Regions from separate parts of the Rhizobium sp. PL01 genome, predicted to be linked through region 2. Evidence: riboswitches for the same ligand, from Rfam matches in the RefSeq annotation. Region 2 holds a riboswitch; each other region holds the start of a gene.
The links. A riboswitch is a leader RNA that binds a small molecule or an ion and turns the genes downstream of it on or off. The one in region 2 is predicted to bind cobalamin.

Region 1: another riboswitch for cobalamin. It lies ahead of R6X40_RS08870 (aromatic ring-hydroxylating dioxygenase subunit alpha); the one in region 2 lies ahead of R6X40_RS24760 (DUF1636 domain-containing protein).
Region 3: another riboswitch for cobalamin. It lies ahead of R6X40_RS02830 (CbtB domain-containing protein); the one in region 2 lies ahead of R6X40_RS24760 (DUF1636 domain-containing protein).
Region 4: another riboswitch for cobalamin. It lies ahead of bluB (5,6-dimethylbenzimidazole synthase); the one in region 2 lies ahead of R6X40_RS24760 (DUF1636 domain-containing protein).

The regions. Positions count from the first base shown of each region.
Region 1 is NZ_JAWQUM010000003.1:235,474-239,681, forward strand. It holds gene R6X40_RS08860 (diguanylate cyclase domain-containing protein) at 1-222, shown strand, start outside; gene R6X40_RS08865 (DUF6656 family protein) at 223-828, opposite strand; cobalamin riboswitch at 1,197-1,395, shown strand; gene R6X40_RS08870 (aromatic ring-hydroxylating dioxygenase subunit alpha) at 1,518-2,768, shown strand; gene R6X40_RS08875 (hybrid-cluster NAD(P)-dependent oxidoreductase) at 2,770-3,867, shown strand; gene R6X40_RS08880 (hypothetical protein) at 4,030-4,208, shown strand, end outside.
Region 2 is NZ_JAWQUM010000012.1:18,775-22,982, forward strand. It holds gene R6X40_RS24745 (acyl-CoA thioesterase) at 1-218, opposite strand, end outside; gene R6X40_RS24750 (hypothetical protein) at 411-686, opposite strand; gene rpsU (30S ribosomal protein S21) at 1,436-1,672, opposite strand; cobalamin riboswitch at 2,327-2,542, shown strand; gene R6X40_RS24760 (DUF1636 domain-containing protein) at 2,651-3,058, shown strand; gene R6X40_RS24765 (ABC transporter ATP-binding protein) at 3,084-3,878, shown strand; gene R6X40_RS24770 (ABC transporter substrate-binding protein) at 3,895-4,208, shown strand, end outside.
Region 3 is NZ_JAWQUM010000001.1:605,335-609,542, forward strand. It holds gene R6X40_RS02815 (glucoamylase family protein) at 1-262, shown strand, start outside; gene R6X40_RS02820 ((2Fe-2S)-binding protein) at 299-1,156, shown strand; gene R6X40_RS02825 (CbtA family protein) at 1,201-1,971, opposite strand; gene R6X40_RS02830 (CbtB domain-containing protein) at 2,164-2,340, opposite strand; cobalamin riboswitch at 2,388-2,658, opposite strand; gene R6X40_RS02835 (EAL domain-containing protein) at 2,924-4,208, shown strand, end outside.
Region 4 is NZ_JAWQUM010000002.1:112,436-116,643, reverse strand. It holds gene R6X40_RS04940 (acyl-homoserine-lactone synthase) at 1-60, shown strand, start outside; gene R6X40_RS04935 (DUF2865 domain-containing protein) at 236-1,345, shown strand; gene bluB (5,6-dimethylbenzimidazole synthase) at 1,346-2,053, opposite strand; cobalamin riboswitch at 2,097-2,310, opposite strand; gene R6X40_RS04925 (SDR family oxidoreductase) at 2,352-3,173, opposite strand; gene R6X40_RS04920 (phytanoyl-CoA dioxygenase family protein) at 3,262-4,208, opposite strand, start outside.

The sequences.
Region 1 (4,208 bases), on a different contig from region 2:
GGCACGCATTTCAAGCACCCAAAGACCGGGCGCGATCTTGGCTGCGTGACGCTTTCGGTGGGCATATGCATGTCGGATGACGCCAGCAACGCCTTCGATCTCGTCGGCACGGCGGAAAAGGCACTCGCCAGGGCGCAGGGCAAGGGCGGAGACCAGACGGTCGTCCACGGCGCCGAAAGCGAGCAGCCGCCCGGGCGCGACTGGCTGATCTACAAGCAGTGATCAGAGGCTGCCGATGATCTTGCGAAGCTCTGAGTTGCGGGCGCCGAGCAGAAGCACGTTTTTCAGCGCTTCCTTGGGATCGCGGGTGCGAAACAACAGGCCGTTGTCGTGCACCGCACGATTGACGGTCAGTTTTCCGGCCTCGGCGTCCATCTCCGTGGCGACAGCGAAATACATCCGCGCGTAACCGATCTTGATCTTCTCGAAAAAATGCTGGTCGTCGCCGATATCAGAGAAGAAATTGGCAATGTAGAACGACCAGCGGACATCCTCGAATTTGGCGAATTTCGTCCGCGCTGCCGTCACATGGCAATAGCCGAGATGCGGGCTATCGGCGAGCGTGCGGTGAAAAAGCAGTTTGGGAAAACGGATCGAACGGTGGAAACTGTTGATCCGGTCATGCGTCACGCTCCCGGCGACTTCGAGCTTCTTGCCGGTGCGGGTGGCAACTTCCTGATGGGTCAGATAGCGTTTTTCAACGGCGCTCCATTCCTGCTGGTGCCGGTTGATCCGTCCTGTCCGCAGGAATTCGGTATAGATCGCCGCCTTCGGCAAGGGAGCCGGTTTCTTGACCACGGCAGAATCGAAATATCTCAAGTTTGACATCGGCCTGTACCAGAATGCGACGGAATGCGGACAAGGCATTGCCGGGGCGTAAACGCTTGATCGGAAGAGGCTACATTGTCAGGGTTAACGCAGTCTTTCGTCACGCTACCCGCGTGCCATGGTACGGGGCTTGCGCGCGACGTCGGCAGGGGCGCCGCTGGCGGCGTTGAATGTCGCAATGAGGGGCCGTTTGTGCCAATTGAAACGGCGTTTGGCCGAAAAGGCGCCATTTGCCGAATATTCGGCGGATGACATTGTTTCTGCTTATAAAATAGCCAGACCCCAGCGTTGTTTCACGCAATATTTTCCGTGTCGTCTTTCTGGAATCGGATGTCGTTAATTGGCGGCTATATTACCGGAAGTGAGGATTAGATGAAGACACTCAAGGTGCCGCCTTTATAGGGAGGGTGGAGAATTGGGAAGCCGGTCGAAATCCGGCGCTGCCCCCGCAACGGTGGTGGAGCGAAACCTCGGCAAAAGGCCACTGGAGAAATCCGGGAAGGCGCCGGGATCGTCCGCAAGGACAGCTCCAGAGCCCGGAAACCAGCCTTGTAGCGAAATTGATATCTGGGTTGCGGCGGGCAGCCGGAAGGAGAACCACGATAATCACGCGCTCTCCCGGCGCGGCGGTGGTTCCTTTCCTGCCTGCAGCACCCTTCAAAAAGGTTGGCGAGCACAAGGAAATGACCATGGATCTCCGCAGTGAAGTCCTTCGCAAATTGAAAAACCGGCGCGATACGCACAGCCTGGAGCAGGCTTTCTATACCGATCCCGATCTCTACAAGCTCGATATGACTGAGATCTGGTACAAGGACTGGCTGTTCATCGGCCATGACTGCGAAATCCCGAAGTCCGGCAATTATTTCACCGTACAGGTTGGCGAATATCCGGTCGTGGTCGTCCGCGATCGCACCGGCACTGTCCGCGCCTTGCACAATTCCTGCCGCCATCGTGGCTCGCGTGTCTGTGCTGGCGCCAAGGGTTCGTCCGCCAAGCTTGTCTGTCCCTATCACCAGTGGACCTATGAGCTCGACGGCAAGCTGCTGTTTGCCCGCCAGATGGGCGAGGATTTCGACAAGAACCAGCATGGCCTGAAACCGATCCATTGCGAAACCATCGGCGGTTACATCTTTATCTGCCTCGCCGAAGAGGCGATGGATTTCCAGCCGGTGCGCGACATGGTCTCGTCCTATGTCACGCCGCACAATCTCAAGGACACCAAGGTCGCGTTTGAAAGCACGATCATCGAGAAAGGCAACTGGAAGCTCGTCTGGGAAAACAACCGCGAGTGCTATCACTGCGCCGCAAATCACCCGGAACTCTGCCGCACCTACCCGGAAGCGCCGACGGCAACCGGCGTGCAGGGCGCCAAGGACGATCCGGTCATCGCCGCTCACTGGGAACATTGCGAATCGTCCGGCCTGCCGAGCGAGTTCAAGATGGATCCATCCGGCCAGTTCCGTGTTGCCCGCATGCCGTTGATCGAGGGTGCCGAAAGCTACACGATGTCGGGAAAGCGCGCCGTCAAGCGCCAACTCTCCAACGATGTCAGCCAGAGCCATATCGGCACGCTGTTGCTGTTCCATTATCCGAGTACCTGGAACCACGTGCTGGCCGATCACGCCATCACCTTCCGCGTCCTGCCGCTCGGCCCGGAACTCACCCAGGTCACCACCAAATGGCTGGTGCACAAGGACGCGGTCGAAGGCGTCGATTATAACCTCGAGGAACTGACCCACGTCTGGACCGAGACCAACGATCAGGACCGCCAGATCGTCGAGGAAAATGCCTTTGGCATCCGCTCGCCTGCCTACCAGCCCGGCCCCTATTCGCCGGAACACGAGGGTGGCGTGATGCAGTTCGTCGAATGGTACACAAACTTCCTGGCGGATCGCCTGAAGGGCAGCTCGATCTCCACTCCTCTGGTTCGGGTCGCCTGACATGACGATTGCCTCATCCTTCCGGCACTTCGACGAGTTGCAGCCGTTCAATGACCGGCAGCAATTGCTGGAGTGCATTTCCGTCACCGCCGAAGGGCCGGATGTGATGACATTCGGCTTCAAGGCCGACAAGGACAGCTGGTTCCGATATCTGCCGGGCCAGTTCGTCACACTCGAGCTACCGGTGACGCCAGACGATCCGGTGATGCGCACCTACACATTGTCCTCGACGCCGTCGCGGCCGTTTTCCGTGGCCGTCACCGTTAAGGCCCAGGCGTCGAGCATCGGCACGCGCTGGATGTTTGATAACCTGAAACCGGGCATGAAACTCAAAGCCTTCGGTCCGCTCGGCGACTTCTCGTTCGTGCGCCATCCCGGTGCAAAATACCTCTTCATCTCCGCCGGGTCCGGCATCACGCCGATGATGTCGATGACCCGCTGGATGGCCGATTGCGCCCCGCAGACTGACGTCTCCTTCCTCTCCTGCGCCCGCCAGCCGGACGATCTGCTGTTCCGCGACGAACTGGAAAACATCTCGCGCAACATGCCGAACCTCAATCTCGGCTTCATCGTCGAGACCCATGCACCGCGCCATAGCTGGCACGGGCTGCGTGGCCGCATCGAGACGTCCAAGCTGGCGCTGCTGGCGCCGGATTTCCGCGAACGCACCGTGTTCTGCTGCGGCCCGGAACCGTTCATGCGCGGCGTCAAATCCATGCTCGAGAGTGTCGGTTTCGACATGAACCGCTATCATGAAGAGAGTTTTCAGCCGGCCAACGCGCCGGATCCGGCAGAGCTTGCCATTCGCGCCGGAGCGGGGGAGGTGGACGCAGCAGCAGTCTCCACCATCACCTTCACCATGGCCGGCAAGGACGCCAAGTGTCAGCCCGGCCAGACCATCCTGCAGACGGCACGCTCGGCCGGCGTCCGCATCGGCGCTGCCTGCGAGGGCGGGTTATGCGGCACCTGCCGGGTGATGAAGATTTCAGGAGAGGTCGAGATGAACCACAATGGTGGCATCCTCGACGACGAAATCGATGAGGGCTATATCCTCGCCTGCTGTTCGCGCCCGATCGGGGATGTGCAAATCGAGGCGTGACGTGCTGGAACTGCCGAGCGGCTGATAAGCCGCCCGGCATGGCCGCCCACCGCCCAGCAGCCGGGCCAAGACTGATCACCATCAAGGGGTGTTTGAAGCTGGAAAGCCTCGCGTAAGTTGCATTGGTTAATTTCAGAGGGCAATCGATACGGGACGTGACATATGCGAACCAAAGATCTGACCTATGAACTTCTCCAGGCCTCGAAGATGAGCGCCGAACGTAGCGACAAAAGGATGCTTGTGTTCCTCATCGAGATGGCACTTCTGGAAGCTGAATTGTCCATGCCCTCGACCCTGGATATCAAGCGCCCTCATCCGGCGCATATTCCTCAGATACCCCG
Region 2 (4,208 bases):
CCAGCCTTGGTTTCGTGCTTGTATTCGACTTCGGAACGAACATCGGCCCAGCCGCGGCTTGTATCGGCGAGAGCTTCGGTTCCGGCGATATGACCAAGAAGCTGGAAGCTCGCATCGTCGAACATCGCGGCATAGTGACGGACGTTCATATGCCCCATGACATCGCACATCCACGGATGGGCAACGCCGACATAGGTGACAAGCGATCGATCCGGCATATTTTCCTCCGCGCGTCTCACCGAACGACAAGTTCCCTGCCGTTGGTGCGGCGGAGGCTTAGCGTAAGCGTTGGGGTCCCGCAACACGGGCTCGCACGAACATGGCCGCTGCGCGTGTCCGTTCGGACAGCAGCCCAGCGGCCGGTCTTGTGAGATCGGATCAGCGAGGCATCGACCTAAGAAACCGCCTTTTCACATTTTGGCAAAGTTGGTAATCCCGTAAGTGAGGCCGGCGCCGGTTTGAATTGACAACGTCCCACCACTGGCGCCAACCCAGGCAGCATCGATGTTCAGCGTCGGGGAGCTGATGCGCACCGTATTGGCGGTTGGCCAAGCAAACACAGTGGCGGAATACGGAAGGGAAAAGCTGCCATTAGGGTAGCTAGAGACAACCTTGCAAGGCTTGTCGAGAATATCTGGCCCATGCGGGATGTTGGCGTTCAGCGTGATGTTGCAATAGGTTGCCATATTGAAACTTCCATTGGTTTATGCCGCTTAAAAGCGAACCTGGTAAATTCTGCGGTTTGAAAGTGTTTCGTTACGGACCATCAACAGCCAGGCCGCGACACATGGGGCAAGGAGGCACGTTTGCGCATCGCCATGGCCTGCTTAAGCCGAATGCCGCGATCTCTGTCGATTTGGGACTGGTCCATTGATCTACCTCTAGAATCAATCAGAAGTAGATAGGAATAAAATTCCTATGTGTAGGAAATATTTCCTTTTGCGTTAAATTCCCCGAAGCTTCACAGCGGCAGTATGCGGCATGGAACTCAAATCTGTTTTCGGCAATGCGGGAACATGATCACACCCCGCCCCTTGAACGCCAGAGAAGCAGAGACGAGATGATCGTGGCGGGAGGTGACCACCGCCAGTCCGCAGGAGAGTGAACCGCCGAAACATGGCGGGCATCGGCGTCAGTGAACGCGGATGGGGCAAGGCCAAGGCTTTCAGCGAGCACAATGGCGGCAGCGCCCCGGAAATAGCGACAGTTATTTGACCGAATCGTTTGAGCGCAAAAGGCGATGACCATAACAGGGCAGGCGGTGACCTTGCACGACGGTGCTATCGGCCGACCACTGACTTCGCCCAGCACCGAGCGTCACGGCAGGGGGAACCCGAGTCTTCCAAATCAAATCATTGAAAAACAAGACGAGGCGCGCCCGGATGCCGGACACGCCTTGGACTAGAAAGCCCAATCTCGTCAGAAACCGCTGATATTAGCGGGTCATTGGCTTCTTCTTCGGCGCAGGCAGAAGGCCTTCGCGCTGAAGCTGCTTGCGCGCGTTCTTCCGCTGACGGCTGATTGCCTCAGCCTTCTGGCGCGCCTTTTTGACGGACGGCTTCTCGTATGCTTCCCGCATACGCATTTCACGGAAGACACCTTCGCGCTGAAGCTTCTTCTTCAACACTCGGAGAGCCTGATCGACGTTGTTATCGCGAACCAATACTTGCATGTGAATCTTTCAAAGTCTGATGTTCACTAAAGAGATGGCAGGGGCAGTAGAGCAATTTACGAACCAAATCCAGAGCGTAGGGCAAAATTTCTCACATAATTCGCATAGACTTTTGCGCATGCCCTCAAACTTTAGCAGGAACGCCCTTCATCAATCTGACAATTTTCGGCCGGAAACGTTGAAGAACAGGCCAAAACACCCCACAGCCAAGGCCACTATTGGCCGCTCTTACCCTCCGGCCTCGTTGTCGCTGAACTCAGCATCAGCCATGGGTAATGGCAATCGCCCGTCCAATCGTTGCGATCCACACGACAAGGGCAAAGATCGCGACGCTTCGTTCCGGGTGTTCAGCGAGATTGAGAAAATGCATTTTACGCTCCGACACAGTTGATGGAACCTAATTATGCTCAACCTGCCGGGCCGGCGGTTACCGCGGGAACAGACATTTTCTCCACCACATCGTGCAAGGGGATACACTCGGGAGTGTTTTCACCAAGGGTGATCGGGCCCAGTGAGATCGTCCAAATTGTGGGCGCTACTCACAACAGTTGGCAACTGCGGCACTTGACCAATATCATGTAACTGAATAACATTACAGTCGTAACGAGGATATTGAAAGATCGGTATCCGGCGTTGTTTGGTCGGTGGAATCATGCGAAATGTCGTGTTGATGGTGCTGCTTCCAGGTGACCCTGGAGCGGCTGAAAAGGGAACACGGTGAGGATGACCCATCAGGGGCCAAAACCGTGGCTGCCCCCGCAACTGTAAGCGGAGAGTGCATTCACAACATCCCACTGGCCAAAAGCCGGGAAGGGGTGGATGCGCACTGACCCGCGAGCCAGGAGACCTGCCATCATCGATGATCAACTGCAACGGACGGGGTGTTCCGATGGAAAAAATCTGGCTTGAAAGCAGCGCTGTTGCGCGCCTGCAGTTTATCGCCATGTGGACTCCGGACGTCGCCACCGGGGGTAAAACATGGCGCATCATCCACAGCACATCATAACCGTCTGCACCGATTGCCGGATCACCGGAACCGCGTGCCGCCCGGGACTGGAACTGCTCGCCCGCCTCAACAACAGCCTGTCGCGCCTAGGTGTTGGCAGTGGGTCCGACTTCTCTATCGAGGGTACCGTCTGCATGGCAGGTTGCCGGCGGCCCTGCACGATCGCGTTCCAGGCCAGCGGCAAGGCAACCTATCTGTTTGGTGATATCGCACCGGATACGGATATCGGCGCGCTGGTGGATTTCGCCACGACCTATGCCGAACGGCCGGATGGCCTGACACGCGAAGCCGAACGCCCTCGCGGTCTCGGTGGCAAGACCATTGCCCGCATTCCGGCCGCCTTCCTTGTTTCGGAACATAGCGGGGAGCGCGTTCAATGAAAACCGTGATCCCGGGAGACAATCGATGAGCTGCGACGGGCGGGGTGCCAGCCTGAACGTCTTGAACGTGAGTTGGGGGCCAAAAACCAATCTGTTCCTCGTTCGCGACGTCAGCTTTTCCCTGGAGGCTGGCAACCGGCTTGCCATCGTCGGGCCGAATGGTGCTGGCAAGACATCGCTGCTGCGCTGCCTCTATCGTGGCGTGACACCACTGGAAGGCCGCGTCGAAATCGACGGCGAGGATATGCGCACGCTTTCCGCCCAGGCTGCGGCCCGTCGAGTTGCCGTCGTGCTGCAGGAGATGCCGGCCGATTTCCCGTTCACCGTCCTTGATGTGGTGATGATGGGCCGGATTCCAAGGCGCCAAGGCCTGACAGGCTGGACGGACAATGATCGAGCGCAGGTCGCCCATTGCCTCGAACATCTCGATCTCGTCCCTATGGCCAATCGCCAGTTCGCGACGCTGTCGGGCGGCGAGAAGCAGCGGGTACTGGTTGCCCGCGCACTGGCGCAGGAGCCGGACATCATCATTCTCGACGAACCGACCAACCATCTCGATATCCGCCACCAGCTGGAAATTCTCCATCTGCTGGCCGGGCTGAAGCTAACCATCGTCACGACGCTGCATGATATCAACCTGGCCGGTGCGTTTGCCACCCATGTGGCGCTGATGCGCGATGGCCGGATGGTCGGTTTCGGCCTCCCGAACGAAGTACTGACAACCCACGCAATTTCGACCACCTTCGGCGTAACGGCCCTTTCTCACCCCGCACAGGGCAATGCCGCCGCGCGTTTTTCATTTTCCCTCAAGACCGCCTGAACCGAAAGGACCAATCATGCCCTCTTTCCGCCTGCTCGCCTCCGCTGCGGGTTTCCTCGCCACGGCATTCATCGCCATGCCGGCGTTTGCCTATCCGGTCACCGTCAAGAGCTGCAACCGCGACGTCACCTTCGATAGCGCTCCGCAGCGGGCGATTTCCAACGATGTCAATCTCACCGAGATGATGCTGGCTCTGCAACTGCAGGACCACATGGTTGGCTATACCGGCATTTCCGGCTGGAAGACGCTGGATGAAAAGCTGCGCGAAGGGGTCAAGGAACTCCCTGAATTGTCGGAAAAGTATCCAACCAAGGAAGTGCTGCTCAATGC
Region 3 (4,208 bases), on a different contig from region 2:
TGCGATGTCGGCGACACGGCATATGCTGTCGAGCTATCCCGATGTTATCGACGCAGGACGCTTTCTGGGCAGTTTCAATCCAAGCGTTCCCGGCAAGACGGCGGAGGGGTGGCTTAACAACCGCAGCGTTGGTCTCGACCAAGGGCTGCTGGTGATGATGATCGAAAACCATCGCAGTGGCATTTACTGGAACCTGCTGCGTGAAACGCCGGTTATCCGGCGTGGCCTTAGACGGGCAGGCTTTTCCGGCGGCTGGCTTTAAGGTACACGGGCTGCCAGGAGATAACGGGCGGCCCCTGTGGACGAGAACCGAGATTCAGGCAGTTTTAAAGAGGATGATGGAAGACAGGCAGATGCCGCCATCGCCTGGCAGGCGGAGCATTTTCCGCAGGTCGCTGTGTCTCGGGAACGGGAAGGTGGTGGTTTTCTGCAGGTCACCGAGGCATGGCACGGTGATGGCGATATGGTCGAGTGCCTGCTTGACTATCAGAACCGCTTTGCCACCGGGATGGATGACCGCGTCAAAGGCGCCCATCTCATTTCCTTCTACAGCCACCATCTAAGCATAGCGGCTGCAGCAATTTATTTGCGGACAGGGCTGGTTGCTGACCTGCGCCCGGATCGGCTGACGTTCCGGTTTGAACCTATCGTTCCGCATGACCGCGTTCCACCGGTGGAAATTTGCCCGTCGGGTGTCTGCCGCTTTCATTTTCGCTTCGCAGGCTTTACCCGCATTGACCACTGGGCGGTGCTTTTTCACGATATGTTCGTCGAAAGCTTCATTCCGGTGATCGAGGCGCTGCAGGGCCGGACCGGCCTATCCCCGGTCGCACAGTGGCGGCTGGCTGCTGATGGCATTGCCGGCGCTTTTCTGGAGGTCGGCGCGGCCTTGGGCGAAGAGGAATGCGCAATGACTGCAGCCCTTGCCATCATCAACCGGACGGGCTCGCCACTCTCGTCCGACGTTGTGCGATACACTAGGCTCGACGCCGTTTGCGCTGGCGTTGCGGTCGAGCGTATCTTCCGGCTGCGAAGCGGCTGCTGTCTCAACTATCGAACAGAGGGTGGGGATTTCTGCGATGTCTGCGTGCTTCTCGACGAGGAGACGCAAAAAAGCCGCCTGCGTGCCCATGTCGAGCGCACCGGCGGCTTCTGATCGCCGCTACCGCGCAAGCAGTGCCTGCGCGGTAGAGATAGGGCTCAAGCCGATTTCAGAAACCGGTCGTTCAGGTATCCCGAGATCACACCGAGCACGATCCAGAATGCCAATGTCGTTGCCAAGGCGGCGACCGCGAACTCTGCACCGAGAACAGCCGGAACCGGGCTCGAAATGTCAGACGGCTGCGGCGCGCCGTAGACATGAGGTGCTGCGATCAGGACAAGACCGATGATCTTCGCAAGGATTTCACCGCGCAAGACGATGAGATAAAGGCCGGCGACAGAGAGAGCGATGGTCGCGATCCACCAGATCTGCCGGTCATGAAGATCGGCGGCGGGGAAGCCCGGCAACTCCGGCGGCAGGCCGATGGCGGGCAGAAGGTGAACCGTCAACCAGCCGCAGGCCCCCCAGAGAGCACCGTTGCGCAACGTAATCGGATAGTTGAAGGCAAGGCTGGCACCCGCGAGCAGCAGACCAAAGCCTGCGCCGGCCACGAGATTGGCGAGCAGCGTCCCAGAAAAGCGGCTCATGCCGAACATGATGCCGCCCTCATCTTCGTGCTCCCCCTCATGTGCGTAAGCGGGCGTGATCGGTGAGAGTGCCGACAGCATATCGCCGATCACCGACGACCGGTCGAGCGAGGAGTGCTGCTGGCTTTCTGTGCCAGCCGGCGGTTCGGCTGCTGGTTCCTTGACTTCATATTCCTCGGCATGAAGGATGAGCGGGACCACGCGCAATTCCTGCGCCGCCGTCATGAAGACGCCCGCAATCAATCCAGCCACCAATGCGGCCAGAAGTGTTTTGACAATCATTTGATACCCCCAAGTTCAAGCGGAGCAGATCTATCGTTGGTGCCCAACGCTTGTTGTGTTTCAATTCCCATGCGAAAAAATCGCCCAATGCCGAAGCAGGGGCGCACTTCATCGCCGCGTGATTTCCCGATGAAATCCGCGATCCTTGTTGTCGATGTCGTGCGGAAAGCGCAGGGCCTTCCACAGCCTACATCAATGGCAGGGGAAGCCGTAGGAATGGCGAACGTCGTGTGCGGTGTCATGCAGCACGGCGGAATTGGCAAGGCCGGCACCGAAAACCAGGAAGCCGCCGATCAACAGGGCGAGAATAGCGGTCGTGATGCGGTCGTTGAGAGAAAGCGGAACGCTTGAAACTGTAGTCGTAGCCATGACAACCTCCGTGATGGCGCGTGGGAAATATCCCACCCAATTGGGCACCATGCCCTTCATCAACCGGCAGGTTTCCTGGCTCGCGGCGTCAGGCGCTTTCGCGCCAAGGAGCCTGCCTCACCTTCCCGGGGCAGGGGCACAAGGCCCGTCGCCGCAGTGGCTTCTACCGGATGAACGTACCGGCATGACAAACTCTGACCGCTCTACAGTCGCGGGGTCGGCCGTGATAAAGATGCCCAGAATGGGTCCATCCGTCACGTTCCCATTTACTCCCCGAAAGCACCTCGCTCCCAGAGAACCAATTGATGCAATGATGATTATGCCGCTGCCCCGGTCATGTCAATTCAACGCTGCGACCTCCAGTAGCGCATTGCCGCCTTCGATTTTTGCGTTCCCCGTCGAAATTCGATATGCAAGATGTCGTTAAAAGCGCCTAAGTTGCAGATGGTTTATTTGAAGCAACACTTAATGGTTGATTGTTTTGAAAAATGCTCTTCTCTTCCAATGGAACAATAGTTCTTTAGGAACCTTGGTGTAGAATGCGGCGGCGCTGAAACGCGAAGAATCCTTCATAGAGAAAACCATGAAAGCGGCGAGGTCCGAACAGGAATTCCAGAATATTCTTCGCCGCTTGGGAATTGCGCTTGACGCTTCTCAGATCGGTGTGTGGGAGCACGATACGCAGAAAGACGAAGTCGTCTGGGATCTGCAGATGCACCGGCTCTACGGAACCGGAAAGACGCAAAAGCGCGTCAAGGCGGAGGTATGGATGAACGCGATCCATCCCGATGATTTTGCCCAGGCCCAGGCCGATTTCGACAAGGCGATCGCAGCCAAGGATGTCTATTCCTCGGAATACCGGATCGTTCTGCCCAACGGTGAAATCCGCTACCTTCGGTCTCGCGCCTATTGTTTCGAGGAAAACGACAATATCACCCTCATCGGGGCCGAATGGGATGTCACTGCCGATGTATTGCTCAATCGCGAATTGCGGCGGCAGAAGGCGATTGCCGAAGCGCGCGCGGTTGCTCTTGAAGCGAGCACCGGGCGGATCGAATATGCGGCCGAGCACGATTACCTGACAGGGCTTCCCAATCGCCGGTTTTTCGACCGGCGATTGGGCGAGCTTGCCAGCGATACCGGACTGGAAAAGCTGGCAATCCTGCACATCGGTCTCGACCGGTTCAAGCAGATCAACGATACCGCCGGCCATTCGGCCGGAGACGATGTCTTGAAATCCTGCGCCAAGCGGATTGAAGCAGGCGTGCCGAAGAACTCGTTCATTGCGCGGGTCAGCGGAGATGAATTCGCGGTTCTGATTGCAAATTTTACGTCGCTGGATGATCTCAAAAGCCGGGCAGAGCGGTTGACGCAGCAATTGAAACAATCGGTTTGGCACAATGACGAGGAGTTGCGTACTGGCGGGTCGATCGGGGTCGCCGCTGCCAGCGGCCGCCATATCGCCGGGCTTCTGGCCGAGTCCGATATTGCCCTTCACCGCGCCAAGAAACTCGGCCGGGGGCGGGTTGAGGTGTATTCGGCGCAATTGAAGGCGCAACTCAACAACGAGCAACGGGTCGGCAGGCAATTCGCTCATGGACTGGAGAAGGGTGAATTCATTCCCTACTATCAGGCGCAGATCGATGCCCGCACCCGGCGTGTTGTCGGGATGGAGGCTCTGGCGCGCTGGCGCCATCCGAAGCGCGGACTGATTCTGCCGGGCGAGTTCATCAAGGTTGCGGGTAATCTCGGCCGGCTGGACGATCTCGATTCCGCAATATTGAAAGCAGCGTTGAAAGACCGCCAAAACTGGATAAGGCAAGGCGCGCATGTGCCCCGCATCGCTGTGAACGTATCGGCCGCCCGGT
Region 4 (4,208 bases), on a different contig from region 2:
GAAATCGGTGGATCGGTGCTGGAGCGGCCGATGTCGCTGGAAATGGCCCGGGCGGCTTAAACGACCGGCCCCGGGAGAGCCGCCGATTGTGGCTCTCCCGCCTCGCCCAGCATGTTTCTCCCACCTGCCGTTAACGCTGGTTTGCGGACTGCGTTGCAGCACCGTCGAATGACGCTATGATGGGAGGAAAGTCAGAGTGCGCGGGATGTTCCTTCGCACCCGGCGCGGTGCCGGTATGCTCAGGCGAGAGAAACACGTGATCTTCCGTTCGATATCCTTTGCGGCGCTGATAGCCCCGCTTCTTCTGGTCATGACGGCCACAGCCGACGCCTCATCGGTGTGCGAACGGCTGAGTGCTGACCTTGCCAGCTTGCCGAAGATCGTCGCCTCCAATGCCAATCTGCGCGACTATACCGGCGCGATCTCCCGCCAGAACCTGGACCTGCGGCAGGCGCGCAGCGATCTCAGACGGATGGGATGCAGTTCAGGCAGCGTCATCATTGTCGGAGGCGAGAACGAAGAAGCCTGCCATAGCCTCGGTGCCGAAATATCGCAGATGGAGATGGATCTCGAAACGCTGAAGGCGCGCCGTCAATCCATGTTGGATGGCAGCAACAGCGACATCAGCCGGCGGCGCGTTCACGCCGCGCTGGCTGCCAATCGCTGCTTTGAGGAACAGGATGAAGTCCTCAACGCCGCCGTGGAAGAACCGGAAACCCACCGGAATATCCTAAACGACCTGCCGCCGATCAACGAAGGCTATGACGACTGGCGCGGCAGCAACGCCGACTTCACCACACCGGATGATGGTTTTGGGCCGAGCGCCGACTATCCCGGTAGCCTGCGGACACTCTGTGTCCGCACCTGTGACGGGGCGTTCTTTCCGATCTCGTCGAATTCATCGCCGGCCGATTTCCAGCGCGATGCCGAAACCTGTCAGAGGCGCTGCCCCGGAACAGAGACGGCGCTCTATTATCACGCGCTCGTAACCGAAGAAACAAATCAGATGGTTTCCGCCGCCACCGGCGAGCCCTATGCCGACCTGCCGTCGGCTTTCGCCTACAAAACCCGCGATCTCAGCCGGCCCGGCCAATGCGGCTGCTCTCCAGCCAGCCGGACAGCCACGCAACAAAGCACGCCGGACGACGGCAAGGGTGTCATCGACCTTCGCACCAGCAAGAAGGCTGACCCGATTGAGGCAAAGAGCACAATTGCCGACCGGCCCTACAATCCGCAGGACACCAAGGTCCGCGTCGTCGGCCCAAGCTTCCTGCCCTCGCAGGAAACCTCGATCGATCTCAGGCATCCTGCCGGTCCGGGATATCAGCAGCAGCAAACCAACTGATCAATCGCCTGCTGATCGATTGCTTGGCCTGACGCCCCAGGTATCCTCAAACACCAGCTCCTCAAGCGGCAAGCGCTGACGCCAGCCTTTGACGGCAAGCTCCGGCTCGGCATACAGCGCATCGACATAACCAAGGCACAGCCAGGCGATGATCTCGATATGATCGGGAATGCCGAGCACGTCCTTGATATCGCGATCATGGAAAATGCTGACCCAGCCGACACCCACCCCCTCGGCGCGTGCGGCCAGCCACAGGTTCTGCACCGCACAGACAGTGGAAAACGCATCCATGCGCGGATTGTGCGTCCGGCCAAGAACCACTTTTCCGGCCCGCGTCGGATCGCAGGTAACACAGATGCTCACCGGCGCCTTGCGGATGCCTTCGAGCTTCAACGACCGGTATTGATCCCGCGCCGCGCCTTCGAACATCAGCGCCGCTTCCTCGTTCGCGCGCTGAAAGGCCTCGAAGACACGAGCGCGCTTTTCCTCGTCCCGGACAACGATGAAATTCCACGGCTGCATGAAGCCAACGGACGGTGCACTATGAGCGGCGGCAAGAAGCCGCCCGAGCACGTCATCGGGCAACGGTGTCGGTAGAAATTGATCGCGCACGTCGCGGCGGGTTTCGATGGCCCGGTAGACGGCAGCGCGCTCGTCTGTTGAAAATGCGTCCGCCTTCACAAGGCGGTCTTGCGGTTCAGTTTGCATCGTTTGATCCCCAACAATGCGAAACCTCCCGCCGTCCGCGCGGGGTTGGTCTATCTCGTCAGGCCGGTCTTCTGACTGCGGATCATCCGGCTTTGCCGCCTTCCCAGATCGGTTTAAGATCCAGTGGCAGAATTCTGAAATAATTCAGAGATTCACAAACACAAAGCCGTCCCCGTTACAGCGCTGGGCACGTCCCGGATTTTCACCGGATTCCCGATTCTCCCGCCTGCGCGGGCACCTGAACGGACCGATATGGCCATAGCGGGCCGCCGATTGCAAGGCGGCCCGCCTGTTGTCCTCACATGGCAGCGACCGGATGCGGAGAACCGTCATAGGCACCCCAGATCGACTGATCGAAGCAGATCACCGAGCCGGTCATCAGTCCGGACTCACCAGACGACAGATAGGCGCAGGCACGTGCCACTTCGGCCGGATCGACCAGACGGCCAAACGGCTGGCTGGCGGCAGCCTTTTCCAGCCAGTCGCTTGCCGCACCATGAAATTCGCGCTGGATGCGATCTTCGCCTTCCGACGCCATCCAACCGATGTTCAAACCGTTGACGCGAATGCGGTTGCGCAGGACGGCATAGGCCGTGTTCTTGGTGAGCGTTTCCAGGGCGCCTTTGGAAGCGCAATAGGCCGCAATGAAGGGCTGCCCCGCCTTGGCCGACATCGACCCGATATTGACGATGGTTCCCTCGATCTTCTCCCGGCGCATCACGTTGATCGCCTCCTGCATCAGGAAGAACGGCGCCCGCACATTGACCGCAAACATCCGGTCAAACAGTTCAGGACTGGTATCGAGGATTGTGCCGCGATCGGTAATCGCCGCCGCATTCACCAGCGCATCCACCCGGCCGAATGCGCTGTCGCAGGCGGAAACCACCTTGCGCGCATCCTCGACTTGTTCAAGATCGGCCTGCACGTAGACGACCTTGGTACCCGTCGCCTTGCCGATCTCGGCGGCCTTGGCCTCGCCCTTGGCGGCGTTGCGGCCACAGATGACGATGCCTGCCGCACCGCGCTCGGCAAACAGCGTGGCGATCGTTGCGCCCAGCCCTTGGGTGCCGCCGGTGACGATCGCGATCTTGCCGTCCAGACGGCCATAGTCATTGCTCATTGCATTTCCTCCGGTTTCAATGTCGCTGATGTCAAAAAACTCCCGCCCGGAATTCGGGCAGGAGTTCGAATTGGGTGATTGTAACGCGTTAGCTGAGTTTCTTCTCCGACTGTGCCGCAAGAGCTGCGGTAAACGCGGCCTCCTCCCAACCACCAGACAGTGCCTCGTGCATCAACTGCGCCTGCGTCTTCGGAGCAAGCCCGCCGACGGGTGGGTCCCTGTCGAGATTGGTCGGGAACGAATAGCCCTCGGCACAGGATGCGATCGCGCAGCCCGCTTCCGCATGGGACAACCGGCCATCCGCAAGCATTGCCTTCAACGCCGGATAGAGCACGGCACTCATGCGCTGCCGATTGACGGTCTCCATTGCCCGGCCAAAAGCCGAGGAAACCTGCAAAAGGTTGGCTACGCGCTTGATACCCTCGGAGCGATTGGTTCCGGCTGCGTGAAAGAGTGCCGGGTTAAAGAACACCAGATCCCCCTTCGACAGGGGCAATTGAATATGATGGCGATCAAAATAATCGCGAAATTCCTGGCGTTTCAGCGCCAGATAGCCCGGAACATAGGTCTGGCTGTAGGGCAGGAACAGGGTCGGTCCGCTTTCTAGCGGCATGTCGCAATGGGCAACCGCCCCTTGCAACGTCAGGACCGGTGACAACCGGTGGACATGCGCTGGAAACTGCTCGATCGCGGACGACGTCTGAAAGCCGAGATGGTAGTCCCGGTGCGCCGATTGTGCCGCTCCGCCCGGATTGACCCGATTGACCTGCGCGGTCATCTGGTAGCTCGGCCCGAGCCAGGCTTCGCTGACCAGCGCGATCAGCGCGTTGCCATAATAGGCAGCAAAATTCTCAGGGTCGCGCAGGCAGTGCTTTTCCAGCGAATTCCAGATGCGGTCGTTGGCGCCAGCCTTGGCAAAATGGTCGCCGCCGCCGGTATTGGTCCGGTGCTGTTCGTTGATGATATCGTCGAAAATCCCGCTCGCCGTGTCGATGACGGCCGTATCCTCAAATGCCCGCTTCAGCACGACGACGC